3 linked regions of the Sorangium aterium genome follow. The main gene of each other region encodes a partner of the protein of the gene in region 2 in a complex. Links are inferred from orthologs where the notes say so. Each region holds a gene or a part of one and is shown on either strand. Other genes may lie near its edges. The genes, in order: secA, secY and secG.

Region 1 (10,307 bases), on a different replicon or contig from region 2:
GAGGACGCTGGCATGGGAGGCGTCGGGATCAGCCTGCGCTACCGGCCCGTCCCGGCGTTTGCGATCGATGCAGGCGCCGACTTCCTCGCGGGCACGGACTACAACGGCGACCAGCGGACCGAGGTGCCGCTCTCGCTGAGCGGGATGCTGTTCGTCAACCCGCGCAGCCGCACCCAGTTCTACTTCATGGGCGGCCTGAACATCGCGCACGCCGAGGTCGATCGCTCCTCGAGCGAGGCCGCGGCTGGCAGCACCGAGTTCGTTCCGAATACGGAGTACGACTATTTCGGTGCGCACGGCGGCATCGGCCTCGAGTTCCGGCTTTCCCCTCGCATCGCCTTGAACGTCGATGCGCTCGGCTTCGTGCGCAGCCGTACGGACGGTGGGCTCGTTCCCGAGTTCACGGATCCAGACACCGGCCGCACGACCAACACATCGGGCGGCGGGCTCTTCCGCGGCGGGCTCAGCATCTACTGGTGAGCGGCTCGTCATAGCCTCCTGTCCGCCCTGACCGTGCGGTGCGCGTCCGTCCTGCGCTCGGCCAGGCCGTCGTCGCGGTCGCGGTCCGGACCGTCTCCACGCGGTATAACGCCGCATCGTGCCCCAGGCCTCGATCATGCGCGCGCTCCGTGGCCGCGCCCCGCTGTTCCTTTCGCTCGCTGGCGGCGCGACGTTCGCCCTCACGGCGCCGCCCACGGATCTGGTCCCCGCCGTCATCGTTGGCCTCGCCCTGCTGGCGGCCGCCGTCCACGACGCCCCGACGGTCTGGCGCGCCTTCGGGCGCGGCGCTGTGTGGGGAACGGCGGCGGGCATCGTGGGCCTGCGCTTCGTGCCAGAGGTCATCCAGCGGTTCACACCTCTCGGCGCGGCCGCCTCGTACCTCGCGCTGGTGCTGCTCGCGGCCGCTCAGTCGCTGGTCTGGGCGGTCTGCGGCGGCATCACGAGCGCGCTCATCCGGCGGCTGCGCGCTCCCCTCGAGCTCGCGTTTGCGACCGGCGTGTTCGCCGCCGTGGCCATCCCGACCGTCTTCGGCTGGACTCCTGCCGGTCTCATGAGCCCCTGGCCGGCGCTCGTGCAGCTCGCCGACCTCATCGGCGAGCGGGGCGTCTCCGTGCTGTTCGCCGTCGGGGCGGCCTTGCTCACCCGCGCCGGTCTGGCCGCCTCGGGGAGAGCGCCGGGCGGGCGGCCGCTCGAGAGCGCGCTCGCTCAGGAATCGCGGCCCGTCCGCCTTCGGTTGCCCCGAGCGATCCTCTACCCGGCGCTCTCGAGCGTCGCGCTGTTCGGGTTGCTCGCGGTCCACGGTGCGCTGCGGATGGCCGCGGTCGAGCGCGCCAGCGCCGGCCTGCCGACGGCGCGGGTCGCGCTCGTCAACCAGGCGGTCGGGCCGCATGAGCGCTGGCAAGCGAAGAACCACCCGCGGATCCTGCGGACCCTGCACGAGCTCACCCGGGAGGCCGAGGCCGGCGGCGCAGAGCTCACCCTCTGGCCCGAGGCGGCGTATCCTTACCCCCTCTCGCACAGCGCCCGGCAGGCGCCGCGCGGCGGTCGAGCGATCCTGGGGCCCGACATCCGCGGCCCCATCCTCGCGGGGCTCATCACCCAGGCGCCGCCCGTGAAGGCCGCCGACGGCGTCGAGGAACGGAACAGCTACAACTCCGCGACCCTCGTGCTCCCTGATGGGAGCATGCAGCCGACGCAGGACAAGCTGCAGCTGCTCTGGTTCGGCGAGACGGTCCCGGGCGGCGCTTACCTGCCCTGGCTGCGGCGCATCTTCCAGAAAAGCGGCGGGCTCATCCCGGGCGCAGAGCCGCGCGCCCTCACGTTGCCCCGAGAGCACGGGCCCGCGCTCCGGATCGGGGTGCTCAACTGTTACGAGGACACGCTCACCGGGGTGGGGCGGCGGATCACCGGGACGCTCGCCCCGAGCCTCCTCGTCAACATCACGAACGACGCCTGGTTCACCGGGAGCGCCGAGCCCGAGCTGCACGCGAGGCTCGCGGTCATGCGTGCCATCGAGCTGCGCCGGGATCTCGTGCGCGCCGTGAACCTCGGCGTCGTGTCGTGGATCGACGCCCGAGGCGTGGTGCGCAGCCGCGACGAGAGCGCAGCGCCGGGGGTGACCTTTGCGACCCCCTCGATCAGGGACACGCCGCTGACGCTCTACACCCGGCTGGGCGACGCCCCGATGGCGACGCTGCTCGCCCTCGCGAGCATCGGCTGTGCGCTCCGGGCGCGACGCTCCACAGCGAAGGCCCCGCAACGAGCCCGGGGCGTCAGCTCGGGGGCGCGACCGCCTGCGGGGCCCCCGGAGCTCGCGCCGCCCGATGCGGCGACGCAAGCTGCGGCCACGGACGCGCCGCTCAGCCGTCCTTGAGCGCCTTGACGGGCGCCGCGCGGAGCTTGCGGCTCGCCGGCTTGCCCTTGATGGTCATCGGCTGCTTCGTGAACGGATTGACGCCTTCCCGGTCCTGCGTGGCCGGGATCTCCTTCGCCTTGATCTTCACGAGGCCCGGAACCGTGACCTCGCCCGGCCCCTCCGGACCGAGCTCTTTCTTCACCAGCTCGCCGAGCGCATCGAGCACGCTGGCCACGGACTTCTTGTCGAGGTGGGTGGCCTCGGCAAGACCGACGATCATCTGCGCCTTGGTCAGCTTGTTCGAACCGGGCATGTCTCCTCCAAGTCGAAAGGGGGCGTCCGTTTAACAAGCGAGGTTTCGCATCGCAAGCGATAACTCATCGCGCCCCCGTCTTCTTTGGCGTCGCGTTTGGCGTCGCGGTGCTGCGATGTGGTTTGATTACAGTGGTGCTGTTGCTTCGAGACGCCGCCGCGACCTCGAGCTCACGGGTCAAATCCGTCATTTCCCGCTCTTCTGCGTCGGTCTTGTGGTCATAGCCGAGCAGGTGGAGCAGGCCGTGCCCGAGCAGCATCGTGATCTCGTCGAGCAGCGGGCGATCTCGCTCGGCGGCCTGCCGCGCGGCCGTGTCGATCGAGACGATCACGTCGCCGAGAAGACCGCGCCACACCGACGGATCCACGGGACCTCGCCGGCCGCGCCTGCGCGAGTTGGCTCCGTTCTGGTCGAGCAGCGGGAAGGCGAGGACGTCGGTCGGCTTGTCCTTGCGCCGGTAGCTGCGGTTGAGCTCGTGGATGGCCTCATCGTTCACCAGGGCGACGGAGAGCTCCACGCCCTCCAACGCGAGGTGGGCGAGCATCTTGCTCGCCCGCCGGCGCACGACCGCTGTCGACACCCCCTTGAAGGGCCCTCCCTGCGTCGTGACGGACACGACCGCGGGGGCCGCCGGGCGGCTCCCGCGGCGCTTCGTCCCCGAGCTCTCCTTGCGCTTCTCGGCCACGGGATCGCTATACCAGCTCGGGGATCTTCTTCGCATCTGCCAAGAACTGCGCGAGCCCGACGTCGGTGAGCGGGTGCTTGATCAGCTGCTTGATGACCTTGAGCGGCATCGTCGCGGCGTGCGAGCCGATCATGGCGGCCTGCACGAAGTGGACGGGGTGCCGTACGCTCGCGGTGAGCACCTGCGTCGAGAGGCCGTAGTTCCTGAAGATGGTCACGACCTGCAGGACGAGATCCATCCCGTCTCCCGCGGCGTCGTCGACGCGCCCGACGAACGGCGACACGAACGTGGCCCCAGCCTTGGCCGCGAGCAGCGCCTGGGCGGCCGAGAAGCAGAGGGTCACGTTCGTCTTGATGCCCTCGGAAGCGAAGATGCGGACGGCCTTGAGCCCCTCGTCGATGAGCGGCACCTTGACCACCACGTTCCGGTGAATCTTCGCGAGCTCGCGACCCTCGCGGAGGATCGCGTCCTTCTCGACCGCCACCACCTCGGCCGAGATGGGGCCGTCGACCACCTCGCAGATCTCGGCGATCGCCCGCTTCGTCGGCTTGCCGGCCTTGGCGAGGAGCGACGGGTTGGTCGTGACGCCGTCGATGACCCCCATCGACTGCGCTTCCCTGATTTCCGCGATATCCCCTGAATCGATGAACACCTTCATGATGCTGCCTCCGGGAACCGATGGATCGGTCCTCAGGCGGTGTTCATGCGGGGGTGAGATGCCGAGGAGCAAGGGCCTGGCAGGGGCCCTCGCTGCCTCGTTCTAGCTATCAGGCGGAGCGGGCAGGAAGCGCCGGCTCAGGCCGTCGCCTCGTCCTCGACACCATGGCACTTGTTGAACGGCTGGCCGCTGCCGCAGGGGCACTCCTGCTCCTGCATGACGGCAGGCTGCGGGAGCGCCGGGGCAGGGTTCGCGCCGATCGGGAGGGACTCGTCGTGCTGCGCGACGGCGTCGAGCAGCGCCGCAGCGTGCCGCTCGCGATCCGCAGCCTCGATCTGCGCCTCTTCCTGCTCGGCGCGCCTGACGTTCACGCTGAAGAGCTTCGTGACCACGTTCGAGGAGACGCGGGCCACCATGTTGACGAACATGTTGTAGCCCTCCTTCTTGTACTCCTGCTTCGGGTCCTTTTGCCCGTAGCCGCGCAGACCGATGCCGTCGCGGAGGTGGTCCATGTCGGTCAGGTGGTCGACCCAGGCCTTGTCGAGCTCCTCCAGGTAGAGGTGGCGGAAGATGCGCAGCGACAGCTCGACGCCGATCTCCTCCTCGCGCTTCTCGTACGCCTTCTCGGCGCGGTCGTAGAGCTCCCGCGCCAGCGTCTCCTGGTCGCCGATGTGCGCGATGTCGTCCGGCAGCTCGACGCCGAAGTGCTCGCGAAAGCCCTGGAAGATGCCGCCCCAGTCCCAGTCCTCCGGCGGCTTGCGGGCCGGGCACGACTCCTCGACCATCGCGCCGATGATCCGGTCCATCAGATCGAGCAGCCGCTCGCGCTGCTCGGTGAGCGCCAGGGGCATGAGCTCCGAGCACTCGTCGTAGATCTCGAGGACCTTGTCGGCGCGCGACTCGAGCTCGAGCTTCACGCCCCAGCGCGTGTAGATCTCGCGCTGCATGTTCTCGAGCTCGACGAACCGCTCCGTCTTCTCGAAGTCCTTTCGCACGATCTCGCGCCGGTTGCCGTCCGCGTCGAGCGGCATCACCGGGTCGTTCGCGAACATGCCGAGCAGGTAGCCGACGTCCGGCCGGACCAGCTCCACGATGGACGCGAGCGGCTTGATCGTCCGCTTCTCGCCCGTCGGCTTCCCCTCCTCGTCGATGATCTCGGGAGAGTAACGGCCGACGAGCAGCGACTGGCGCATGTCGTAGATCGTCTTGCGCTGCGCGCTCATCACGTCGTCGTACTCGAGCAGGTTCTTGCGGATGTCGAAGTTGCGCTCCTCGACCTTCTTCTGCGCGTTCTCGACGCTCTTCGTCACCCACGGGTGCTCGATGGGCTCGTCGTCGGGCATGCCCATGCGCTCCATCAGGTTCTTCACCCGATCCCCGGCGAAGATGCGCATGAGGTCGTCCTCGAGGGACAGGTAGAACTTCGACGTCCCGGGGTCGCCCTGGCGGCCGGCGCGGCCGCGCAGCTGGTTGTCGATGCGGCGCGACTCGTGCCGCTCGGTGCCCAGGATGTACAGCCCGCCGATCTCGCGGATCTCGTCGCCCTCCGCGGTGCACTCCTTCTTGATCTCCTCGACCAGAGCCTCGAACGCCTCGGGCTCCGCCTCGGGCTGGCGGTTCTGCTCCTTGAACTTGAGCTTGGCGAGCATCTCCGCGTTGCCGCCCAGGATGATGTCCGTCCCGCGACCCGCCATGTTGGTCGAGACCGTGATGGCCCCTTTGCGGCCCGCCTGCGCGACCACGTAGGCCTCGTTCTCGTGGTGCTTCGCGTTCAGCACGTTGTGCTTCACGCCCCGCTTCGTCAGGATCCGGCTGATCGCGGTGCTCTTCTCGACGCTCGTCGTGCCCACCAGGATCGGCTGGCCGAGCTCGTGCTTCTCGAGGATCTCGTTGATGACCGCCGTGAACTTCTCCTTCTCGGTCTTGTAGACGAGATCCTCGTAGTCGACGCGGACCACCGGCTTGTTCGTGGGGATGATGACGCAGTCGAGCTTGTACGTGCTGTGGAACTCCGCCGCTTCCGTGTCCGCGGTGCCGGTCATCCCGGAGAGCTTCTTGTACAGCCGGAAGAGGTTCTGGAAGGTGATCGTCGCCATCGTCCGGCTCTCCTCCTGGATCCGGACGTTCTCCTTCGCCTCGACGGCCTGATGCAGGCCGTCCGACCACCGGCGCCCCGCCAGGACGCGGCCGGTGAACTCATCGATGATGAGCACCTTGCCGTCGCGTACCATGTAGTTGACGTCGCGCTTGTAGAGCGTGTGCGCGCGCAAGCACTGGTTCAGGATGTGTAGCGTCTCGAGGTTCACCGGATCATAGAGGTTCGTGCCCTTGAGCACCTGGAGCGAGGCGAGCAGCCGCTCTGCCGTCTCCACGCCCTCGTCGGTCAGCGTCACCGAGTGCGCCTTCTCGTCGACGGCGTAATGCTCCTCGTTCCGGAGCTGCGGGATCACCTCGTTGATCGTGCGGTACTTGTCGCTCGAGCGCTCCCCCTGCCCGCTGATGATGAGCGGAGTCCGCGCCTCGTCGATGAGGATGGAGTCGACCTCGTCGACGATCGCATAGTGCAGCGGGCGCTGCGCGTACTCGAGCGCCGAGAACTTCATGTTGTCGCGCAGGTAGTCGAAGCCGAACTCGTTGTTCTGGCCGTACGTGATGTCACAGCGGTACGCGTCGCGCTTCTCGGCGTCGCCCTGCTGGTTGACGACCACGCCCGTCGACAGGCCGAGGAAGCCGTACAGCTTGCCCATCCACTCGGCGTCGCGCCGCGCCAGGTAATCGTTCACCGTGACGACGTGGACGCCCTTGCCCTCGAGGGCGTTCAGATAGCAGGGGAGCGTCGCGACCAGCGTCTTGCCCTCGCCGGTGCGCATCTCGGCGATGCAGCCGTTGTGGAGCACCATGCCGCCGATGAGCTGCACGTCGTAATGGCGCATCTTGAGCGCGCGCCTCGACGCCTCGCGGCAGACCGCGAACGCCGGGACCAGGATGTCGTCCAGCGTCGCCCCGTTGGCGAGCTTCTCCTTGAACTCCGCCGTCTTTGCCCGGAGCTGGGCGTCCGAGAGCTTCTGCAGCTCCGGCTCCATCCTGCTGATCACCTCGACCCGGGGTCGCATGCGGCGGATGGCACGCTCGTGCGAGGTGCCGAAAATCTTCTTCATCGCCCAAGTGAACATCTTTACGTGCCTTGGCTCCGCGGCGGTCAGGTGGGAGGAGAGGGTCCGGCCGAGGAACGCGAACGTAGTCGCGCCGCGGGCGTCGCGCAATTCCGGGACCGCGCGCGCGGTCGACGACGCCGCCGAGGCGATCCGCTGGAGGCCGCCGGAGGCCGTCCGAGGCTCCGCGGCCCGGGCCCCATCACGCGTTCGTCCTCAAATCCGCGCGCGGCCCGACGACGAACGCTCGTCCCCGCGCCGCGCGCCCAGCGGACCACGACCGTCCCGGGCTACCCGGCGGAGGCGCCCCGGGGCGGCGCGTCACGCCGCGAGCTGGTCGAGTCCTCCAGGCGCCAAGCCGTGGTGCACGAGGGGGGACTCGAACCCCCAAGCCTAGCGGCGCCGGAACCTAAAACCGGTGCGTATACCAATTCCGCCACTCGTGCGCGCGGACGCTTGTGGCACCCCACGCCAGCCTCATCAAGCGGGAAAATCAGTTTGCTGCGTTGCGCCGAACGCGTCAGGTCGGGGCAGCGCGAGCGGTCCGGACATGTGGCCCGCGGTACGTCGAGCCTGGAGCAACCGGCGGATCGGCGGACCGCGCCGCCCTGGAGGGGCCGCAAACCTGGGCTGGCCCGTGCGCACGAACCGCCCACCGACGGCCAAGGACGCGGTGGGCAAGCCGACAGGGTGGGGGGGCGCTCTTCGTCGGGGCGGAGAGGCGCTGCGGAGGGAGCGCGAAATGGGCACAGCGGCGGCCCCGGGGTCGGCGGGGCAGCCTCACCGGCAGCGACGCTCGAACGACCGGGTTGCCGCCGAGAACAGGGGAAACGAGGCCCGGGCGGCGGCGGCGCCTCCCCCTCGGCACGTGCGTTGCGAAGGGGGGACCGTCCGCGGACGCGGATGCTGCCGCTGAACGACGGAGGGGGCGCGCTCGTCGCCGTCCTCGTCGATGCGGGGCAATTCGACTGCAAGCCGCAGGGATACCCGATGACGTACCAACCGAACGTTCTCCTCCTCGATCAGGACCATGTCCTCCGGAGGGCCACGGCGCTCCTCCTCTGCAACCGCGGCGCGCTCGTCAGCCCGGCCGCGACCTTGGAGGAAGCGATCTCCCTCTCCCGCGAGCGCGTCTACGACGTCGCGCTGATCGATCTCGCCCCCGGAACGAAAGGCGCCCGGGAGATCCTGGGCCGCCTGCGGCGCGAGGGCACGATGCCCCGGCGGGTTATCTTCTGTGCCGACGAGCCGGCCTCGTGCGACGGCACGGACGACGTCAGCGAGGTCCTGCTCAAGCCGTACGCCTTCGGTCGGCTGCTCAGCACGATCTTCGTCGACCTCCGCGCCCGGGAATCCACGCAGTCCGGGATCTTTCCTCGCCTCCGTCTGGTCCAGGGCGAGATCGGCGAGCTGGAGGGGAGCCGCCCGAGCGCGCCTGGCGCTGCGGCGGGCGTGGAAGGCGCGGGAGGCCGCCCCGCAGAGCGGCGCACCTTCATCGAGCCGAACGGCGCCGCGGTGTACCGGCTCCAGCGCAGGCCGCGCAGCGGCCCCTCCGGGCGGACGCTCAGGCCGTCGCGGCGTGCGCCTCGAGGTGCTCGCCATCCCGGATGACGATCCGCCGCCGGTCGAACGCGATCAGGCCGGCGCGCTTCAGCTTGCCCAGCAGCAGGGTGACCGTCTCGCGGGTGGACCCGATCAGCAGCGCGATGTCCGCGTGCGTGAACGGCGCCGACACCAGCTGTCCAGCGGTGTGGGGCTGCCCCCAGCGCCGCGCAGCGGCGCGGAGGAACTCGATCAGGCGCGCTTCGACCGTGCAGAGGAGCAGCGAGCCGAGGCGCGCCTCGGTCTCGAGCTTGCGCGCCACGAGCGCCGCGGCGAGCGCGCCGCGGAGCGCCGCGTCGGACGCGAGCTGCCGCTCGAGACCGGCGAGCGGCACCACGAGCGCGTCCCCCTCGTCGAGCACCGTCGCGCTCTCGGAGGAGACCGTCGCGCCCGCGAGGGCGCCCTCGCCGACGAGGTCGCCGGGCCCGCGGTGCCCGAGCGGAACCACCCGACCGTCGGCGACGCGCTCGACCTTCACGCGACCCGCCCCGATCAGGAACAGGTGCCTCGGCGGCGCATCCTGCTGGCAAACGCACTGCCTGCGCGTGAGCCGCTCGACCCTGCCGAGCTCGAACAGCGCACGCCGGCTCGGCGAGGCCAGCGACGCGAGGGGCGAGCGAGACAGGATCCGCTCCTTCTCGACATCCGGCGACGACGCCCCGCCGCGCACGCCCTCCATCCCGTGCCCGCGCGTAGGTCCGCGCACCTTCGGCTTTCCCATCGCGCCTTCGCCCAACCTTTCGGGATTTCAAGCCTCCCGATCGGCGGCCGATAGTGCAACGATCGGCAGATGGGGGCCAATCCGAACTGGCTGCGGGCAGAGCTCCGCGCGGGGCGAAAAATCTACCGCGGCGAAGGCTGAAACCATGTTCAGCGGTGTAGGATGCAAGCCCTGCGCTATTTTTTGGTGCAGACGTGAAAGCAAGACCCGGGCCGCTGCCCCGTTCGATGCTACGTTGGGGGTGAGGCCACCAATGAGACACTCGATGGCACGAACCTCGCGCAATGCCCCGGCCCCCGTTCGGCGGGTGGCGCTGGCGGCGAACTGAGAGAAGGAGCTCCTCATGGGCATGGAGATGAAGCTCCAGTTCAAGCTGTCGCAGCAGCTTGTGATGACCCCGCAGCTGGTGCAGGCCATCCGGCTGCTGCAGCTCTCACGGCTCGAGCTGGTCGACGAGATCAGGAAGGAGCTGGACGGCAACCCTGTCCTCGCGGACGACATGACCGACCCGAAGGCGCGGGACGGCGACAAGGCGGATCAGCGGGGGAGGAACGCCGACCTGCCCACGGAGCAGCGGCTCGAGAACGGCGAGCGGTTCGACCGAGACACCGACATCGCGGCGCGCGAGACGGAGAAGCGGGTCAAGGAGGTGGACTGGGAGCAATTCCTGGAAAACAGGCAGCTCCAGCAGGCCATGCCCGCGCACCGGGGCGGCTTCGAAGAGCTGCCGCCGATCGACCAGAACCTGACGAAGCCGTCGAACCTGCGCGACCACCTGCTCTGGCAGCTCCAGATGAGCGATTTCGTCGAGAACGAGCGG
Region 2 (9,645 bases):
CGTGAGGTCGCCGTCCGACGCCTCGACGCACGCATCGCCGCCGCCGTCGCCGCCCTGGCCGCCGTCGCCGCCGCTGCCGCCCTGGCCGCCGTCGCCGCCCTGGCCGCCGTCGCCGCCCTGGCCGCCGTCGCCGCCGTCGCCTCCGCTGCTCGTGGACCCGTGGGTGACGCCGGGTCCGACCGTCTGGTCCACGTCGTTGTCGGTGTCCTCCGTGGTCACGACGCAGCCGGTGACGATGGCGGGCAAGATGAAGGTAAGCGCGAGGAAAGAATGGCGATGGCGAGCAAGCATGGTCACGGTGCCTCCTACAATGTCAGGGAAGAGTTCCACGGCCTGGTGCGTTCGACTGAACCTGGGGCTCCCCTATTCCCCTCGCAATCCTGCTCTTCGGCCTGGTCCAGCTGTCCGACGCCGACGCTCCGGGGGCGCACCTCCGCCGTCGGCGGCGCAGGCCGCCGTCGACCGCTTGTTTCAGCTGCATTTCGTCAGTGTCAAGAACAGATTTCAGCATCGTGGTCGTCCGTCCGCCTGCCCGGGCACCAGGCCCGGCGTGCCCGGCTCCTCCGGACGTCCGTTCAGGAAGAGCTGAAAAGCTGCTCAGGCCGCGGGGACGCGCGAAACAAACTGAAAGGGGGCGGAAGGATCGCGCTTGCGTACCGCGCCTCCCGCTGGTAATCACCGCGCTCCGTTTTCCCGGGCGATCGGGTGTCCTCCCGGTCTCCCAGTAGAAGAGCCGTAACGGCGCTTCGATCCCAGCTCCGCCCCTTCGGCCGCCGCGGGAACCCCCCCGGTGACGCGAAGGGGGCCCACGTCGATGGACGTCGGGCTGGGACCGGAAGCGTACGACGGTGCAACCGGTTCGCAGCGAACCGAAACCCGGTACGGAGTCACTCCGCCCGCCGGTGTCGCGAGGTATCTCGAATGGTAAGCAAAGCCAGTGCGATGTTTTCGCGGATCGCCCCGCGCAAGGCTCGCATGATCGCCGATCTCGTCCGAGGTCGCGACGCGGACGAGGCGATCCAGTTGCTCTCGTTCACGCAGAAGAGCGGCGCCCCCGTCCTGCGGAAGATCATCGAGAGCGCGGTCGCGAACGCCCAGCAGGCGGGCGCCGACATCGACGCGCTCTTCATCAGCAAGGCCACCGTCGACAAGGGGCCGAACAAGTTCAACCGCCGCTGGCGGCCGCGCGCGATGGGCCGTGCGACCCGGATTACCAAGGGCGTGTCGCACATCGTCATCGAAGTCGACGAGAGAAAGTAAGTAGAGGACCTGCCGATATGGGACAAAAGACCCATCCGTATGGCTTCCGCGTCGGTGTCATCAAGACGTGGAGCAGCAAGTGGTACGAGGACGGCGCTGCGTATCAGAAGTGGCTCCACCAGGACATCCGCATCAAGCGCGCGATCAAGCAGTACCTCTACAACGCCAACATCGCCGGCGTGGAGATCGAGCGCGCCGCCAACCGCGCGAAGGTGATCGTCTTCACCGCCCGCCCGGGCATGGTGATCGGCAAGGGCGGCAAGGGCATCGAGACGCTGAAGAGCGGGAACGTCGGCACCGCGTCCAAGGGTGAGACGCTCTTCCCCGGCGTGTCGTCGTTCACCGACAACGAGGTGTTCATCGACGTGCAGGAGGTCCGGAAGGCCGAGACCAACGCGCAGCTCGTCGCCGAGAACATCGCGACGCAGCTCGAGCGCCGGATCGCGTTCCGCCGGGCGATGAAGAAGGCGGTGGCCACCGCGATGAAGTTCGGCGCGAAGGGCATCCGCGTGCGCTGCGCCGGCAGGCTCGGTGGCAGCGAGATGAGCCGCGTCGAGACCTACCGCGAGGGCCGGGTGCCGCTGCACACGCTCCGCGCCGACATCGAGTTCGGCCTGGCCGAGGCGAAGACGAAGGTCGGCATCATCGGCGTGAAGGTCTGGATGTTCAAGGGCGAGGTCCTGCAGCGTAAGGCGCGCCGGATCCAGTAGAGGGATTGCAGAATGCTGTCTCCGAAGCGAACCAAGTTCCGCAAGATGCAGAAGGGGAACAACCGCGGCCTCGCCATGACGGGCAGCGACGTCTCCTTCGGCGACTTTGCGCTCCAGTGCGTCGAGCCTGCCCGCGTCACCTCGCGGCAGATCGAGGCGGCTCGTATGGCGATCCAGCGGCACGTGAAGCGCGCGGGCAAGCTCTGGATCCGCATCTTCCCGGACCGTCCGGTGACGAAGAAGCCGCTCGAGGTCCGCATGGGTGGGGGCAAGGGCGCGCCCGAGGAGTGGTGCGCGCTCGTGCAGCCGGGCCGCGTGATGTACGAGATCAGCGGCGTGAGCGAGGAGACTGCGAAGGAGGCGTTCCGCCTCGCGTCGCACAAGCTCCCGATGCAGTGCAAGTTCCTCGCCCGCGGGCTGACGTGAGGTAGGCGATGAAGGCGAAGGATTTGCGTGAACGCACCACCGAGCACCTGCGCGAGCTCGAGAAGTCTCTGGCGGCGGGCCTGTTCGAGGCGCGGTTCAAGAATTTCACGAATCGGCTGAACGACACGGCGACGATCCGCAAGTCGAAGCGGGATCTCGCGCGGGTGAAGACGATCCTCACGCAGCGTGCGCGTGCCGAGGAGAAGGCGTAGCCATGGCGAAGAAGAAGGCAGAGACCCAGCAGCCGGTCGCTGCGGCGCCCGAGCTGGCAGCCGCAGCGCCTGCGCAGGCTGAGACCGAGGCGAAGGCGCACGGCTTCCGGCGCAAGCTGGTCGGCAAGGTGACCAGCGACAAGATGAACAAGACGGTCACCGTCGAGGTCATCCGGAACGCGCTCGACCCTGTGTACAAGAAGTACGTCCGTCAGCGGGAGCGCTACAAGGCGCACGACGAGACGAACCAGTACAAGGTGGGCGATCGCGTCGAGATCACGGAGCACAGGCCGATCTCCCGCGACAAGCGGTGGCTCGTGACCAAGCTCGTTGCCCGCCCGGTGGAGGAGTAGCGCCATGATCCAGGTGTCGACGCATCTCGAGGTCGCGGACAACTCCGGCGCCCGAATCGTGAAGTGCATCAAGGTGCTCGGCGGCTCGCGCCGCAAGTACGCCGCCCTCGGCGACGTCATCGTCGTCTCGATCAAGGAGGCGTTGCCGGGCACCAAGGTGAAGAAGGGCGAGACGGCGCGCGCCGTCGTCGTCCGCACCGCCCGGGAGTACCAGCGCTCGGACGGCAGCTACATCAAGTTCGATGGGAACAGCGCGGTCCTCATCAACAAGGAGAAGGAGCCGATCGGCACCCGCATCTTCGGGCCGGTCGCTCGCGAGCTCCGCGCGAAGAAGTTCATGAAGATCATCTCTCTCGCTCCGGAGGTCCTCTGATGAAGCGCCTCAGGGTCGGTGACCTCGTGCAGGTCATCAGCGGCAAGGAGGAGGGGAAGCAGGGCCGCATCACGAAGATCCTCGCTGACGAGGATCGCGTGGTCGTGGAAGGCCTGAACACGGTGACCCGCCACCAGCGGCCCACGCCGCGCAACCAGGAGGGCGGGAAGATCACCAAGGAGGCGCCGATTCACGCCTCGAATGTCATGCCGGTCGATCCGGCGACGGGCAAGCCGACGCGCGTGAAGGTGCGCGTCGGTGAGGACGGCAAGAAGACGCGCGTCGGCAAGAGCGGCAGCGCGATCGGTGTGGGCTAGCCATGGCGGACAAGAAGGACAAGGACAAGGCGGCCAAGGACGCCGGCAAGGGCAAGGACAAGCCCAAGCCGCAGCAGGCCAAGCCTCAGGCGCCCGCCAAGAGCAAGGAAGCCAAGGGCGCGAAGGCCAAGGGCTCCGAGGCCGAGGCCTCCGGGCCGGCCGAGGATCGCCCGCGCGACCCGAACTACGCTCCCCGGCTGCGCACGCACTACAGGAAGAGCGTGACGGCCGCGCTCGCGAAGAAGTTCGGCTACAAGAACCCGATGATGGTGCCCCGCCTGCAGAAGGTGGTCATCAACATGGGTCTCGGCGCCGCGGTGCAGAACCCGAAGATCATCGACTCCGCCGTCGAGGACATGCGGGCGATCTCCGGCCAGAAGCCGGTGGTGACCCGTGCCCGGAAGTCGATCGCGACCTTCAAGCTGCGCGAGAACCTGCCCATCGGGGTGATGGTGACCCTGCGTGCCGAGCGGATGTGGGAGTTCGTGGATCGCCTGATCGCGTTCTCTCTTCCGCGTGTTCGCGACTTCAAGGGCGTTAGCCCGAAGGGGTTCGACGGCAAGGGCAACTTCACGATGGGCCTGCGCGAGCAGATCATCTTCCCCGAGATCGACTACGACAAGATCGATGTCGTGAAGGGGCTCAACATCTCGTTCGTGACCACGGCGAAGACGGACGAAGAAGGACGCGCGCTCCTGACCGAGCTTGGCATCCCGTTCCGGCATTGAGGGATTTTCGATGGCCCGTGCAAAAGAGTTTGCGAAGCTGAACCGTCCGCCGAAGTTTTCTACGCGGCACAAGAACCGTTGCAAGGTGTGCGGGCGCGCGCGCGCTTACTACCGCGACTTCGAGCTCTGCCGCGTCTGCCTTCGGTTGTTCGCGCTCCGTGGTGAGCTCCCTGGTGTGATCAAGGCCAGCTGGTGATTCTATGATGACCGATCCCATCGCCGACATGCTGACCCGCATTCGCAACGCGGCGCTCGCGCGGCACGACCGGACCGAGATCCCCGCGAGCCGCATCAAGGCCGCGGTCGCGGAGATCCTCAAGTCCGAAGGCTTTATCGCCGACGTGCGCGAGACCGAGGGCGAGGGTCCCAAGAAGCTCACGATCGTGCTCAAGTACGGGCGCGATCGTCAGAGCGCGATCGACGGCGTGCGCCGCGTCTCCCGCCCCGGGCGCCGCGTGTACGTGCGTCACGACAGGATCCCGCGCGTGTTCAGCGGGCTCGGGATCTCGATCCTGAGCACGTCCCGCGGGCTCATGAGCGACAGGGATGCGCGTCGCCTCAAGATGGGCGGCGAGCTGATCTGCGAGGTGTGGTGATGGAAGCTCAGGCGAACGCAGCCCAGCCCGCGAACGGTGACAGCCGGCTCGCTCCGAAGACGTCGCGCGTCGGCAAGCGCCCGATCGAGCTGCCGAAGGGGGTCACCGCGACCGTCAACGGCCGGAAGATCGACGTCAAGGGCCCGAAGGGACAGCTCTCCCGCGCGATCACCGACAAGGTGGATATCAAGCTCGACGGCGGCAAGCTGCACGTGAGCTCGGTGGCGCCGGGGCGCGACGGGTCGCGCCTCCAGGGCCTCACCCGGGCGCTCGTGGCCGCGATGGTGAAGGGCGTCGCCGAGGGCTACGAGCGTACGCTCGAGCTCAAGGGGACCGGCTATCGCGTCGAGCTCAAGGGCACGACGCTGAACTTCGCCCTCGGCTTCTCCCACCCGGTGACGTTCCCGGTGCCCACGGGGCTCACGGCGACGATCCCGGCGGACTCGAAGGGCACGATCCTCGTCCTGACGGGCGCGGACAAGGAGCTCATCGGGCAGACGGCCGCGACGATCCGTGGCTTCAGGCCGCCGGAGCCGTACGGCGGCAAGGGCGTCCGTTACCGCGGCGAGCGCGTGCGGGAGAAGGCTGGCAAGGCCGGCAAGGGCGGCAAGAAGTAAAGGCGAGCGGCGGCGTTTACGCCGCTGCACCGAGGGACGAGACGGTCATGGGCATGAAAATCGTCGGTCGGGAGCGCCGGAAGCTCCGCATCCGCAAGAAGGTCGAGGGGACGCCGGAGCGCCCGCGCCTCAGCGTCTTCCGCAGCTCGAAGCACATTTACGCTCAGGTCATCGACGACGTGAGCGGCAAGACCCTCGCCCACGCTTCGACGCTGTCGAAGGACCTCAAGGGCTCCCTCGACGAGGACAACAAGGTCGAGGCGGCGAAGAAGGTCGGGGCGCTGATCGCGAGGATCTGCAAAGAGAGGCAGATCGACAAGGTCGTCTTCGACCGCAACGGCTATCTGTATCATGGGCGCGTCAGCGCCCTCGCCCAGGCGGCGCGCGAGGCAGGTCTCGATTTCTGACTCCCACAGCCGCTGCCCTGATGGTGAGGGCAGCGGGCGCGGTCAACTGCCGCGGCGGAGAACGTGATAGAGGACGGTTATGGCGTTCGATCATGTCGACGAAGAGAAGCTGAAAGAGCGAGTCATCCACATCAACCGCGTCGCCAAGGTCGTCAAGGGCGGCCGGCGCTTCAGCTTCTCGGCGCTGGTCGTGGTGGGCGACGAAGCGGGGCACGTGGGCATCGGCCTGGGCAAGGCGAACGAGGTGCCGGAGGCCATCCGCAAGGGGAACGATCAGGCTCGCAAGAACCTGTTCCGCATCCCGCTGGACGGCGTGACCATCCCGCACGACTCGTTCGGCCACGTCGGGGCGGGCAAGGTCCTGCTGAAGCCGGCCAGCCCTGGGACGGGCGTCATCGCCGGCGGCGCGGTGCGCGCCGTCGTCGAGTCGGCGGGGATCCACGACGTGCTGTCGAAGTCGCTCGGCACGAGCAACCCGCACAACGTCGTGCACGCGACCGTCGCGGCGCTCCGTGGGCTCAAGAGCCCGGAGAGCGTCGCCGGGAAGCGGTCGATGCAGCTCGACTCGCTCGACTACCAGCGCCGCGGTGGCACGAACACCGCGGGTCGACGGCGCGCGAGCGTCGCGCCGCCCCCCGGGAAGCCGGGCGGCGGTGGTGGTGCACCGAGCGGCGGCGGTGAAGGAGGCTCGCAGTGAAGCTCCGGGTACGTCAGAAGGCCAGCAACATCGGCCAGGTCGAGCACACCCGCAAGATCATCAAGGGGCTCGGCCTGCGTGGGCCGGGGTCCGAGGTGGTCGTCGCGAACACGCCGTCGTTCCGTGGCATGGTGAAGAAGATCCTCCACCTCGTCGAGGTCGAGGAGGTCGCCGACGGTGCGACCTCCTCGAAGGCCTGAGAAGCGAGATCGTCATCCAGCGGAGTCGCCGCGTACGGAAGTGTGAAACATGGACATTCTCTCTAAGCTCCAAGCCCCTGAAGGCGCCGTAACCAAGAGGCTCCGCGTTGGCCGTGGCGTGGGCTCGGGCGTCGGCAAGACGTCTGGCCGCGGACAAAAAGGGCAGAAGGCGCGGGCCGGCGGCAACATCAACAAGAAGCACTTCCAGGGCGGGCAGACGCCGATCCAGCGTCGCCTCCCGAAGCGTGGCTTCCGCAACCCGCTCGCGGACATCGTCGTCAACGTCAACGTCGGTGCGCTCGAGGCGTTCGACGATGGCGCCCAGGTCGATCTGATCGCGCTCCACGAGCGCCGCCTCGTGCAGGGGCGGTTCGACGTGCTGAAGATCCTCGGCGACGGTGAGCTCACGAAGAAGCTCACGGTGACGGCGCACCGCTTCTCCAAGGGAGCGGTCGAGAAGATCGAGAAGGCGGGGGGCAAGGCGGTCGTGCTCGCGGCGCCTGCACCCCAGGGCAACTCGACGGACTCCTCGTCCTCGTAGCCAGCGCGCACGCGCACCCACCAAGCCGGAGTCCAGGATCGCCTATGGCCAGCCTCGCGGGAATCACCAACTTTCACAAGATCCCCGAGCTCCGGCGACGCGTGATCTTCACCCTGGTGATGCTCGCGGTCTACCGGGTCGGCGTCTTCGTGACGACGCCCGGCGTCGACCGGAACGCGATGCGGCAGTACGTCGCGAAGCAGTCCGGCGGGCTCCTGAGCTTCTTCAACATGTTCTCGGGCGGCGCGCTGGAGAACCTGTCGATCTTCGCGCTCGGGATCATGCCGTACATCTCGGCCTCGATCATCATGCAGCTCATGGGCATGGTCTACAAGCCCATCGACGAGCTGCGGAAAGAGGGCGAGCAGGGCCGCCGGCGGATCGATCAGTACACGCGGTACGGCACGGTCGCGCTCTCGCTGTTCCAGGCCTTCTCGATCGCGAAGATGCTCGAGGGCCTGTCGAGCAGCGAGACCGGGGCCGGGATCGTGAACCACCCCGGCATCGGCTTTCAGCTGATGACGGTCATCACGCTGACGACCGGGACGGCGTTCCTGATGTGGATCGGCGAGCAGATCACGGAGCGCGGCGTCTCGAACGGCGTCTCGCTCCTGATCTTCGCCAGCATCGTCACGCGCATCCCGGCGGAGCTCGGCAACTACTTCGCCCAGAACGCGGGCGATCTCCAGCCCCTGACGATGGCCGCGGTCGTCGCGTTCATCGTGTTCGTCATCGCCATCATCGCCTTCTTCGAGAACGGCAGGCGTCAGATCCCGATCGTGTACTCGCGGCGCCAGGTCGGTCGCCGCGTCTACGGCGGGCAGACGGCGCACCTGCCGCTGAAGGTGAACACGTCCGGGACCATCCCCCCCATCTTCGCGTCGTCGCTGCTGATGTTCCCGCAGACGCTCGCGAACATGAACGTCCCCGGGGCCGACCACCTCCAGGCGATCATCAACCGGGGGGACTGGGTCTTCAACACCGGCTACGCGCTGCTCATCATCTTCTTCTGCTTCTTCTACACGAACGTCACATTCCAGCCGGTGGACGTCGCGGAGAACCTGAAGAAGCAACAGGCAAATATCCCCGGGATCAGGCCAGGCAAGCAGACGGCGGACTACATCCACCGCGTGATCCAGCGGATCACCGTGGGCGGCGCGCTCTATGTCGCCGCGGTGTGCGTGGTGCCCTCGATCGTCGGCAACCTCCTGCGTGTCCCCTTCGGCTTCGGAGGCACGTCGCTGATGATCGTCGTCGGCGTCGCGCTCGACACCGTGAACCAGCTGGAGGCGCACCTGATCACGCGGAGCTACGAGGGGCTGACGGGCCCCGGTGCCACCCGCATCCGGGGCCGCAGGCTCCCGGAAGCGTGATGGAGGGCAAATGATCTTGGTTCTGGTGGGGCCTCCTGGAGCTGGGAAGGGTACGCAGGCGAAGCTGCTGTGCGCCCGCTTCGGCATCCCGCAAATCTCGACAGGCGACATGCTGCGCGAGGCAAAGCGGTCGGGGACGCTGGAGAAGCGCTATCTGGACATCATGGACTCTGGCGGACTCCTGCCCGATGAGGCTGTCATCGGCCTCATCGCGCGCAGGACGGTCGAGCCCGACTGCAGCAATGGCTTCCTCCTGGACGGATTTCCCAGGACGGTGCCGCAGGCGGACGCGCTCGACGAGCTGCTCGCCAGCCAGGGCGGTACCCGGATCGACGCGGTGATCCAGCTGGACGTGGCGCGTCCCCTGCTCGAGGAACGGTTGATCCATCGCCGCACTGACAAACGAAGTGGACAGATATATCATCTCGTCTATAATCCGCCGCCCCCCGGTGCGGAGCTAGAGCATCGGGCCGATGATCGGCCCGAGGCTGTTGCAAAGCGTCTCGATGCCTACGAGGCGATGACGGCCGCGCTTCTGCCGTTCTACGAGCAGAAGAAGCTGCTGCATCGCGTCGATGGGGTCGGGAAGCCTGAAGACGTGACGCACAGGGTGCTGTCGGCCATTGGCCGGCCGGGCTCGGGTGGAGAATGAGGCGTAAGAATCAGACCAGACCGCCGAAGGAACCGAAGGGCGACAAGCTCGAGTTCGACGGCGTGGTTCAAGAGGCCCTGCCGAACGCCATGTTTCGCGTGAAGGCGGACAACGGCCTCGGCGTCCTCGCGACCATCAGCGGCCGGATGCGGCAGTACTACATCAAGATCCTGCCGGGCGACC
Region 3 (9,475 bases), 880 kb from region 2 along the record:
AGCCCCTCGTGCGCGCGCGGCGACTGGTTCCAGAACCGGACGACGCCGGCCTCCAGGTTCCAGGACAGATCCACGACCTTCATCACCGGCATGAGCTGCGCGCGGAGCTTCCTCGACACGACGGCCCGGAGCTCCTCCTTCTCGCGCCGCCCGAGCTTTTCGCGCCCGCGCTTGGCGAGGTGCTCCCGCTCCGCCTCGGCGAAATGCGCCTTGAAGAGCGCCGAGGGCACCTGCCAGCGATCGGTCCTGAGGCCGAGGTTGATGTACGAGTTGAAGAAGATCTTGCCGTGATCGAGCTCGCAGTCGAGCGGATTCTCGATGGAGCACCACCCGGCGCGCTGCTCCGCGTCCTCCTCGACCGTGAGCGGCCGGAACGCGCGGAGCTGGATTCGCTCGACGAACCTGTCGCGGAACCCCTCGGTGAGCTCGCCGCGGACATAGAACTTCGAGAATGAGATGGATCCTTTGAGTGCGCCCAAATGATCGTCCTTTCGTCTCGTGAAGGGCGAAGGAGGTAGCCGAGCGGATCCAGGGGGTCAAAAAACCGGACGGGGCGCCGCGGCCATCGGCCACAGGACGGGGACGAACGCCGACGAACGGCGACGGCCGCCAGGCGGGCTGGGCAGCGAGGCGCGGTCAGAGCGGCTGGGCCAGCGGCGGGCGCAGCCAGCGGCCCGAGAACGGGCCAGTGAGGTAAAAGCGGTAGTGGAGGAAATAGGGCTCTTCGTCGGGCCCGCAGAAGACGACGGTGGATCGCAGGAAACGGCCGAAGACGTCGTCGCCGGGCTCCGCGGAGAGGCTGTGGCCGATGGCCGGCGCGGGCGCCGCAGGAAAGCGGGGCGGCGCGCCCTCCGAGAACCCGCGCGGCAGATCGCACGGAGCGGGCGGAACAGGCGCCCGCTCCGCGCCGACGCCCGGATCCGGGGCGCCCGCCTCCTCGGGCGGGACGTCGGTGGGAGCCGCGACGCAGCCCGCTACGGCGCTCCCCGACGAGGCAAGGAGAACCAGCACACGCCACGCGCCGACGCTCGCCCTGGGCACCGTCCTGCCTCCGTCCGAGAAGCGCGAGTCCGCGGAGGGCCGGCGGTCGTGGCCGGCACACCGCGCCTGCGCGAACGCCGGAGGAGCAACGGCGGTGCCGCGCCGCCCGCGCAGCAGGGGCGCACCGAGCGCGCTCGCGGAGCCCGACGGCAGCGGGCGCGCTCGTGGGGCGGACGGTCAGACGTTGAAGAGGAAGTGCGCGACGTCGGCGTCCTGGAAGACGTACGTCTTGCCCTCGACGCGCAGCTTGCCGGCGGCGCGGATGGCGGCCTCGGTCCTGTGCTCGACGAGGTCGTCCACCCTGTAGACCTCCGCCCGGATGAAGCCCTTCTCGAAATCGCTGTGGATGACCCCCGCGGCCTGCGGCGCCGTACACCCGATCGGGATCGTCCAGGCGCGGATCTCCTTGGGACCGGCCGTGTAGTAGCTCTGGAGGCCGAGCAGCCGGTAGGCCTCGCGCGCGAGCGTCGAGAGCGCCGGCTCCTTCATGCCGAGGCTCTCGAGCATCTCCTTGCGCTCGTCGGGCGCGAGCTCGTTCAGCTCCGCCTCGAGCTTGCTGCAGACCGGCACGACGCCGCTGCCCTCGGAGGCGGCGCGCTCGCGCACCTTCGTCGCGAGCGGGCCCGTGCCGGAGACGTCGGACTCGTCGACGTTCGCCACGTAGAGGACCTTCTTCGCCGTGATGAGGCCGAACGTCTTCACGACCTTCCGCTGCTCGTCGTCGAAGGAGAGCCCGCGGACGGGCTTTCCGGCCTGGAGCGCCTCGAGGCACTTCTCCATGAGCGCGATCTTCGGGAGGAGCTCCTTGTCGCCCTTGGCCTGCTTCCGCGTGCGCTCCAGCATCCCCTCGAGGGAGCCGAGGTCGGCCAGCATCAGCTCCGTCTCGATCGTGTCGATGTCGCGGAGCGGGTCGACCCCGCCGTCGACGTGCACGACGTCCGCGAGCGTGAAGCAGCGGACCACGTGGAGGATGGCATCTACCTCACGGATATGACTCAGGAATTTGTTCCCGAGCCCCTCGCCCGTGCTCGCGCCGCGCACGAGCCCGGCGATGTCGACCACCTGCACCATGGCGGGGATGATCTTCTCGGTCTTGATGAACTTCGCGAGCGTCGTGAGCCGGTCGTCAGGGACAGGGACGGCGCCGACGTTGGGCTCGATCGTGCAGAAGGGGTAATTCTGCGCCTCGGCCTTGGCGGCCGTCAGCGCGTTGAACAGGGTGCTCTTGCCCACGTTGGGCAGTCCGACGATGCCAACCTCGACGCTCATGGCGCGCACGTCTAGCACAGGCAGGGTCGCGCGGCCCTTCCCCGTGGGCAGGACCGCCCCAGCGAGATTCCCGGTTTGCCCGCGCCGCCGTCCACCGCCAGCGCCCAGCGCGGCCCGGCGCGCGGAGGGTCACCGACGCGGCGCCTTGACGCCGCTGCGCCGAAGCGTCTGGTTCAACCGAAAAATGAAGCGATGGCGGCCGCCACGCGGGTGACTTCGTCGCCTGTGAGCTCGGGAAAGATGGGGAGCGCGAGCGTGTCGCGCGCCGCCGCCTCCGCGACCGGAAGGGAGCCCTCCGGCGGGCCAAGCTGCGCGAAGCAAGGCTGGAGGTGGAGCGGCGCGGGATAATAAATCTCGGTGCCGATGCCCTGCTCCGCAAGCGAGCTCCGCAGCGGATCGCGCAGAGAGGCATCCTTCAGGCGAATGACATACTGATTGAACGTATGCCCCGCAGCGCCGGCGTCCGGCAGCGTCAGCGGCAGATCTCGCCCGCCGAGCAGCGCGGCATACCGCGCGGCGTGCTCGCGCCGCCGCTCGAGGAGCGCGCCGAGCCGCGGGAGCTTGCGGCGGAGGAGCGCCGCCTGGAGCGCGTCGAGCCGGAAGTTGCCGCCGATACGGGTGTGATGGTGCTTCCTCCGAGCGCCCTGCGCCCTGAGCGTCCGGACGCGCTCCGCGAGCTTGTCGTCGTCGGTGGTCGCGAGCCCGCCATCGCCGAAACCGCCGAGGTTCTTGGTCGGGAAGAACGAGAAGCACCCCATGAGCCCGAGCGCCCCCGCGCGGCGGCCGCCGCGCTCGGCGCCGAACGCCTGGGCCGCGTCCTCGATGACCGGCAGGCCACGGCCGCCCGCGATCGCGAGGAGCTCATCCATGGGCGCGCAGTCGCCGAAGAGGTGGACGGCGAGGATCGCCCGGGTGCGCTCCGTCAGGGCGCGCGCCGTCGAGGCGGGGTCGATGTTCAACGAGCCAGGGAGCACGTCCGCGAAGACCGGCGTGGCGCCGGAGCGGTGGATGGCGCCCGCGGTCGCGAAGAACGTGTATGCGGGGCACACGACCTCGTCGCCCGCGCCGACGCCGAGCGCCATCAGCGCGACGAGCAGCGCGTCGGTGCCGGAAGAGACGCCGATCGCGTGCCGGACGCCGAGGTACGCGGCGCACTCCGACTCGAAGGCCTCGACCTCCGGACCGAGGATGTAGTGGCCGCTCCGGAGGACGGACTGGAACACGGCGGAGAGCTCGTCCTGCAGGGCGAGATCTCCGCGGGCTCGATCGAAGAAGGGAACAGGGGCGGTCATCCGTCGGTGTCCTCCGCGGAGAGGGGATCGCGGTAATGGCGCGTGGCCGCGGCGCGGGGCCGGGCGAGCGGCGCGTCCTCGTCGAGGTCGAGACAGCGGACGATGTCGCCGCGGCGCTCGTAGCGATAGCCGCTCTCGGGGCAGCGCAGGAGGCCGTCGCGCGCGGCGACGAGCTTGTGACCGTGGCGGCTCATCCAGCCGGTGCGCCGGGCCGGCACGCCGGTGACGAGCGCATAGTCGGGCACGTCGCGCGTGACGACCGCGCCGGCGCCGACGAACGCATGGCGCCCTATCGTGACGCCGCAGACGATGGTGGCATTGGCGCCCACGGTGGCGCCGCGACGGATGCGCGTCGTGTCGAGGAACGCGCGGCGGTCGATCGGGGCACGCGGGTTGACGACGTTGGTGAGCACCGCGGACGGGCCGAGGAACACGTCGTCCTCGACCAGCGTGCCGTCATAAAGAGACACGTTGTTCTGGATCCGGACGCCATCGCCGATGACGGCGGTGCCCGCGACGAAGACGTTCTGGCCGAGGACGCAGGCGCGGCCGATCCGCGCCCCCGCCGAGATATGGCAGAAGTGCCACACCTTCGTCCCCTCGCCGATGTCGCAGGGCTCGTCGATGCACGCAGACGGGTGCGCGAAGAAGGGCTTTGCAGGCTCGCTCATGGCGCCCTGTCCGCGGGGCCGCTGGGGCCACCCTCCGGCAGGGCCCCCAGCGCGCCGCCTGCCGGAGGCACCGGCCAGATCCCCCAGGCGCCGCGCGTCGCGAGCGGCGGGCCGGCGAAATCGATGACGGGCGGCCTGACGCGCCCGATGAGGTAGGCGGCGCCCAGGCCGGCGGCGCGGCGCGCGAGCGAGGCCGGGTCCTCGAAGCTCGAGCGGACAGGCGGATCACGGGGATCGATCGAGCGATCGGGGTGAACCCCCTCGGGACGCCCCAGGGCGGCGAGCGCCGCGAGGTGGCCATAGTCGACGACCTCGAGGAGGAGGGGCGCGGAAGGAGGCGTGAGCTCCGCGGCGACGCGGCCGATGGCGACCTCGTCCCTCCGCGGATTGAAGTGCTCGCGGCGCAGGTGCGGCCGGAAGAAGGCGCCGAGGGCGAGCACCACCAGCAGCGCGCCGCCGAGGGCGCGCCGCGCGCCGGCCGAGGCGCCCCGGAACGCGCGCGCCGAGAGATCCCCGACGGCGAGCGCGAGCAAGAGCAGCGCGAGGAGGGTCGCTCGCTCGGGGTGGTGGGTGGGCGCGCCGTCGCGCACGAGGGCGAGCGAGAGCGCCGCGATCTGGAAGGCGGCGACCGCGCCGGGGAGCGCGTACGGACGGGCCGCGCGAAGGAGCGGCGGGAGCGGGCGCGCTGCCCCCGGCGCAGCGCCGCGGCGGGCGCGCCAGGCGACGAGGGCGATGGCGATGGGCCACACGAAGAGCTCCGGCTCCTCGCGGACCATCGCGGCAGGGTACGCGAAGAGCCGCAGCAGGGCGCCGTCGCCGCCCGGGCCGATCGCGCTGCGGTAGGAGGCGACGCGGGCGAGGAAATGCAGCGCGTCGCCGTGGGCGGCGCGGTTCCACGCGATCCACGCGGCGGGCCCGGCGAGCGCGATGAGCGCGGCGAGCGCGAGCTTCGCCTGCGCGCCGCGGCCCTGGCCGAGGCGGGCGGCGGCGAGCAGCGCCATCGCCGCGAAGGCGACGGCGACGGACCAGGGCTCGTAGCGGGAGAGCGTCGCGAGCACGAGCGCGAACGCGCCGAGGAGGGCGCGTCCGGCCGGGGGCGCAGGCCCGGCCGGCGGCGTGACGAGCGACGCCACCGCGAACAGCGACAGGGCGGCGGTCGGCAGCTCGGGGACCGTCGCCACGCCGAGGCAAGCGCTCCAGGGAAAGGCGCCGGCGAGCAGGGCGCCGGCGAGCGCGGCGCGGCGGTCGCCCGTGATCCAGCGGGCGGAGAGGTGGACGAGCGCGGCCGAAGCGAGGCCGAGGGCGAAGGCGATGGCGCGGGCGACCTCGAGGGTCGGCGCGAAGACCCGGAAGAGCGCGCCGTTGAGCCAGAAAGGGACAGGCAGCCAGCTCGTCCCCGTCGGGTCGAGCCGGGGCGCGTGGGCCCACGCCTGCGCGAGGACCACGCGCGCGAAGTCGTCGTCGCTCACCGCCCGGAAGCCGAGCGCGAGGACCAGGGCGGAGACGACCGCCTTGGCGAGGGCGACGAGGGCAAGGTCGCGCGCGAAAGGGACGGAGGCGGCCGACGCCGCCTCCACGGACGACCCCACGTCGAGCGCCCTGCCCGCTTCCCTCCCCGGCGCGGGGGCGGGCCCCAGCACGCGAGCCTACTTTTCCTGGGACTTCTCGAACTCGCGCAGCTCGCGGTCGCCTGCCGACGAGAGGTAGGCGAGCGACACGCTCGTCGCCATGAAGACGGCAGCGCAGACGGCCGTGAGGCGGGTCATGAAGTTGCCTGCGCCGCGGCCGCCGAACACCTGCGCCGTCGCGCCGCCCATGGCCGAGCCCATCCCGCCCCCGCGGCCCTGCTGGAGGAGCACGACGAGGATGAGGAACAGACAGACGAACACGTGCACGATGTTGAGGAGCGTGTGAAGCATCGGCGTCTTTCAGCTGGGTGAGTCTGGCCCGCGCGAGGGGCCCAGGGGGGCAAGTGGGCGGCAGGACAGGCCGGCGCTCCCGCGGCGAGACGGGAGCGGCCTGCGATCTACCCCTGTTCCGCGCGCTCCGCCAGTCGGTGAGCGGCCTCGACGATCTTGGCGAAGCCAGCGGCGTCGAGCGAAGCCCCTCCGACCAGCGCGCCGTCGATGTCGTCCTGGGCGAGCAGCGCCTCGGCGTTGTCGGCCTTGACGCTGCCGCCGTAGAGGATGCGCGTGACGCCCGCGAGGTCCTCCGAGGCCTTCGCGAGCAGGCCGCGGATGAACGCGTGCACCTCCTGAGCGTCCTCGGCGCGCGCGACCTTGCCCGTCCCGATCGCCCAGACCGGCTCGTAGGCGATGACGCCGAAGCCGGGCTGCTTCGCGAGCTCGTCGAGGACGGCGCGGACCTGCCGTTCGACCACGGCGAGCGTGTCACCCGCCTCGCGCTGCTCGAGCGTCTCGCCGACGCAGACGATGGGGCGCAGCTCGGCGGCCATCGCCGAGGCGACCTTCCGGGCGACCGACTCGTCGGTCTCGGCGAAGAGCTGCCGCCGCTCGCTGTGCCCGAGGATCACCCAGGTCGCGCCCGCGTCCTTGAGCATGCCCGAGGAGATCTCGCCGGTGAACGCCCCGGAGACCTCCGCGCTCATGTTCTGCGCGGCGATGCCGACCTCGCTCTTCGCCTCCGCGAGCTCGTGGGCCACGGCGGCGATCGCCGTGAACGGCGGAGCGACCACCACCTCGGCCCGGGTGAGCTCACGCGTCGCCTTGGCGACGGCCGCCGAGAGAGGACATGCGTCCTGGCCCCCGGCGTTCATCTTCCAGTTGCCGGCGATGAGCGGACGACGCGAGGCCGCCCGCGAGGCGGCTCCCGCCTCCCCGGGCGTGCCCCCATCGTTCACGGGCTTCACTCGCTCACCTCGGCCGACCGGAGCGCCTCGACGCCCGGGAGACGCTTGCCCTCGATGAGCTCGAGCGAAGCGCCGCCGCCGGTCGAGATGTGATCGAAGCCCTTGGCGATGTGCTCGCCGGCCTGCTTGACCGCCGCCGCGCTGTCGCCGCCGCCGACCACCGTGAAGCCGGAGGCGCCGCTCATGATGCGCGCGACGTCGAACGTGCCCTTGGAGAAGGCGGGCGTCTCGAAGAGGCCCATCGGGCCGTTCCAGAACACCGTCTTCGCCCTCTCGATCGCCTGGCCGAACTGCTCGATCGACCGGGGGCCGATGTCGAGCGCCATCGTGCCCTCGGGGATCGCGTCGACGGACGCGGGCTCGCCCTGCGTCGCGTCGATGCTCGAGGCGACGACGGCATCGACGGGCAGGAGGAGCTGGATGCCCCGATCGCGCGCCTTGCTCATGATCGTGCGCGCCAGCGGGAGCTTGTCCTCCTCGATCCGGCTCTTCTGCAGGTTCTTGCCCTGCGCGGCGAGGAAGGTGTTCGCCATCGCGCCGCCGATGCACAGGGTGTCGACCACGTTGAGGAGCGCCTCGACGACGTCGATCTTGTCGGAGACCTTGGCGCCGCCGAGGACGGCGACGTAAGGCTTCTCCGGGCGATCGACGAGCCGGGTCAGCGCCTTGAGCTCCTTCTGGAGGAGGAGGCCGGCGGCGCGCTCGCGCATGAGGCGCGGCAGCGCGTGCACCGACGCGTGGGCGCGGTGCACGGCGCCGAAGGCGTCGTCGACGTAGACGTCGCAGAGCTCGGCGAGCTGGCGCGCGAAGCCCTCGTCGTCCTTCTCCTCCTCCTCGTGGAAGCGGAGGTTCTCGAGGAGGCAGATCTGGCCCGCCCGGAGGTCGTAGATGACCTTCTTGGGCGAGTCGCCGACACAGTCGTCCGGCAGGTGGACCTCGTAGCCCGTGAGCTCACTGAGCCGCCCCCCGCACGGCTCCAGCGAGAGCCCCTCGGTCTTGCCCGGCTTCGGGCGGCCGAGGTGCGACGCGAGGATCACCTTCGCGCCCGCCTCCATGACGAGCTTGATCGTCGGGATCGCCTCGCGGATGCGCGAGTCGTCCGTGATCTTGCCCGTCTTCTTGTCGAGCGGGACGTTGAAGTCGACGCGGATGAAGACGCGCTTGCCGCTGAGGCCAGCAGCGCCCCCGGCGGCGGCGAGGTCTTCGACGGAGCGGATTCCGGTGAGCTTCACGGCGCTAGACGCCCTTCCTCGCCACGAGCTGCGCGAGGTCGATCATGCGGTTCGAGAAGCCCCACTCGTTGTCGTACCACGAGAAGATCTTCGCGAAGCGATCGCCGAGGACCGACGTCATGGTCGAGTCGAAGGTGCTCGACGCGGGCGAGCCGATGAAGTCGCCCGAGACGAGCTCCCGATCGGTGTAGTTGAGGACGTCCTTCATCGGCCCCTGCTCGGCGGCCTGCTTCATCGCGGCGTGGATGCTCTCCTTCGTGATCGGCTTCTCGGTCTCGAGGGTGAGGTCCACGAGCGAGACGTCGACCGTGGGGACGCGGATCGCGAGCCCGTCGAACTTGCCCTTGAGCGCCGGGATGACCTCGGACAGCGCCTTCGCGGCGCCGGTGCTCGAGGGGATCATGTTGACGGCGGCGGCGCGCGCGCGGCGCAGGTCGCCCTTGCGGTGCGGGATGTCGAGCAGGTGCTGGTCGTTCGTGTACGAGTGGACCGTCGTCATCAGGCCGCGGACGATGCCGAAGTTGTCGAGCATCACCTTGGCGATGGGGGCGAGGCAGTTCGTCGTGCAGGAGCCGCACGAGATGACCGTGTGCTTCTGCGCGTCGTAGAGCTCGTCGTTCACGCCCATCACGACCGTGAGGTCGTGGCCCTTGGCCGGCGCGCTGATGATGACGCGCTTGGCGCCCGCGTTGATGTGGCCGGCGGCCTTCGCCTTGTCCGTGAAGAGGCCGGTGCACTCGAGGACGATGTCGACGCCGAGGCTCTTCCACGGCAGCTCGGCCGGATCCTTCAGCGCGAGGACCTCGATCTTCCGATCGCCGATGCTGATGTGCTTGTCGCCGTGACCGACCTTCGCCGCCTTGAACTCGCGGTGGATCGAGTCGTACTGGAAGAGGTGGGCGAGCGTCGCCGGATCCGTCAGGTCGTTGATGGCGACCAGCTCGATATCCTTCACGCCGCGCTCGTAAAGCGCGCGGACAATGCAGCGTCCGATGCGCCCAAAACCGTTAATTGCGATCTTCGTCGCCATCGCGAACTCCTGGGAAAGTGGCCGGCGCGAGTCGTAGTCACCTCGCGCGCGACGGTCAAGCAAAGCCTCAG

What was found.
Region 1: the proteins of secY (region 2) and secA are in contact, whole or in part, in a crystal structure (PDB 3DIN), measured with the Thermotoga maritima proteins. The link is inferred for Sorangium aterium from one-to-one orthologs. Residues at the interface, in WP_004081795.1 of Thermotoga maritima: Glu108, Gly109, Glu110, Glu111, Ala236, Glu237, Arg238, Arg239, Ile240, Thr241, Ile242, Gln243, Tyr244, Ala245, Arg246, Arg247, Val248, Thr249, Gly250, Arg251, Arg252, Val253, Tyr254, Gly256, Ala257, Ser258, Thr259, Tyr260, Leu261, Pro262; in WP_004082002.1 of Thermotoga maritima: Glu261, Ala262, Arg263, Lys300, Ala301, Arg302, Thr303, Ile304, Ile305, Leu323, Tyr324, Asp325, Pro326, Val329, Ser330, Tyr333, Ile336, Lys340, Phe345, Val349, Glu363, Phe364, Tyr374, Ser375, Gly376, Gly377, Glu393, Ile395, Thr482, Ser483.
Region 3: secY (region 2) and secG share a complex: the UniProt entries of both Escherichia coli proteins name them as parts of the sec protein translocase complex. The link is inferred for Sorangium aterium from one-to-one orthologs.

What each region holds. Positions count from the first base shown.
Region 1 is NZ_JAQNDK010000002.1:1,346,634-1,356,940, forward strand. Bases 3,950-7,529 are described here. They hold secA (preprotein translocase subunit SecA), read right to left. Parts: upstream 7,171-7,529; coding sequence 4,150-7,170; downstream 3,950-4,149. Other genes in these bases: fsa (fructose-6-phosphate aldolase), read right to left, coding at 3,950-4,012. Also shown: POL72_RS20065 (outer membrane beta-barrel protein), read left to right, coding at 1-480; lnt (apolipoprotein N-acyltransferase), read left to right, coding at 617-2,374; POL72_RS20075 (HU family DNA-binding protein), read right to left, coding at 2,361-2,669; rRNA maturation RNase YbeY, read right to left, coding at 2,734-3,390; more of fsa, read right to left, coding at 3,362-3,949; POL72_RS20100 (DNA-binding transcriptional response regulator), read left to right, coding at 8,068-8,775; POL72_RS20105 (Crp/Fnr family transcriptional regulator), read right to left, coding at 8,729-9,487; rpoN (RNA polymerase factor sigma-54), read left to right, coding at 9,831-10,307. UniProt on the Escherichia coli protein: Required for protein export, interacts with the SecYEG preprotein conducting channel.
Region 2 is NZ_JAQNDK010000005.1:450,066-459,710, forward strand. The notes cover bases 6,728-9,645. They hold secY (preprotein translocase subunit SecY), read left to right. Parts: upstream 6,728-7,481; coding sequence 7,482-8,810; downstream 8,811-9,645. Other genes in these bases: rpmD (50S ribosomal protein L30), read left to right, coding at 6,728-6,896; rplO (50S ribosomal protein L15), read left to right, coding at 6,946-7,437; POL72_RS40070 (adenylate kinase), read left to right, coding at 8,821-9,462; infA (translation initiation factor IF-1), read left to right, coding at 9,459-9,645. Outside these bases: POL72_RS39985 (hypothetical protein), read right to left, coding at 1-291; rplV (50S ribosomal protein L22), read left to right, coding at 922-1,260; rpsC (30S ribosomal protein S3), read left to right, coding at 1,278-1,970; rplP (50S ribosomal protein L16), read left to right, coding at 1,983-2,396; rpmC (50S ribosomal protein L29), read left to right, coding at 2,405-2,608; rpsQ (30S ribosomal protein S17), read left to right, coding at 2,611-2,961; rplN (50S ribosomal protein L14), read left to right, coding at 2,966-3,334; rplX (50S ribosomal protein L24), read left to right, coding at 3,334-3,651; rplE (50S ribosomal protein L5), read left to right, coding at 3,654-4,379; POL72_RS40030 (type Z 30S ribosomal protein S14), read left to right, coding at 4,390-4,575; rpsH (30S ribosomal protein S8), read left to right, coding at 4,580-4,975; rplF (50S ribosomal protein L6), read left to right, coding at 4,975-5,592; rplR (50S ribosomal protein L18), read left to right, coding at 5,640-5,999; rpsE (30S ribosomal protein S5), read left to right, coding at 6,079-6,696; more of rpmD, read left to right, coding at 6,693-6,727. UniProt on the Escherichia coli protein: The central subunit of the protein translocation channel SecYEG. Consists of two halves formed by TMs 1-5 and 6-10.
Region 3 is NZ_JAQNDK010000005.1:1,334,045-1,343,519, reverse strand. What follows is about bases 4,557-7,304. They hold secG (preprotein translocase subunit SecG), read right to left. Parts: upstream 6,193-7,304; coding sequence 5,920-6,192; downstream 4,557-5,919. Other genes in these bases: POL72_RS43295 (phosphoglycerate kinase), read right to left, coding at 7,139-7,304; tpiA (triose-phosphate isomerase), read right to left, coding at 6,300-7,142; POL72_RS43310 (hypothetical protein), read right to left, coding at 4,557-5,913. In the rest of the region: POL72_RS43335 (hypothetical protein), read right to left, coding at 1-479; POL72_RS43330 (hypothetical protein), read right to left, coding at 637-1,041; redox-regulated ATPase YchF, read right to left, coding at 1,219-2,310; POL72_RS43320 (DegT/DnrJ/EryC1/StrS family aminotransferase), read right to left, coding at 2,484-3,602; POL72_RS43315 (acyltransferase), read right to left, coding at 3,599-4,273; more of POL72_RS43310, read right to left, coding at 4,270-4,556; more of POL72_RS43295, read right to left, coding at 7,305-8,374; gap (type I glyceraldehyde-3-phosphate dehydrogenase), read right to left, coding at 8,379-9,404. UniProt on the Escherichia coli protein: Subunit of the protein translocation channel SecYEG. Overexpression of some hybrid proteins has been thought to jam the protein secretion apparatus resulting in cell death; while this may be true it also results in FtsH-mediated degradation of SecY.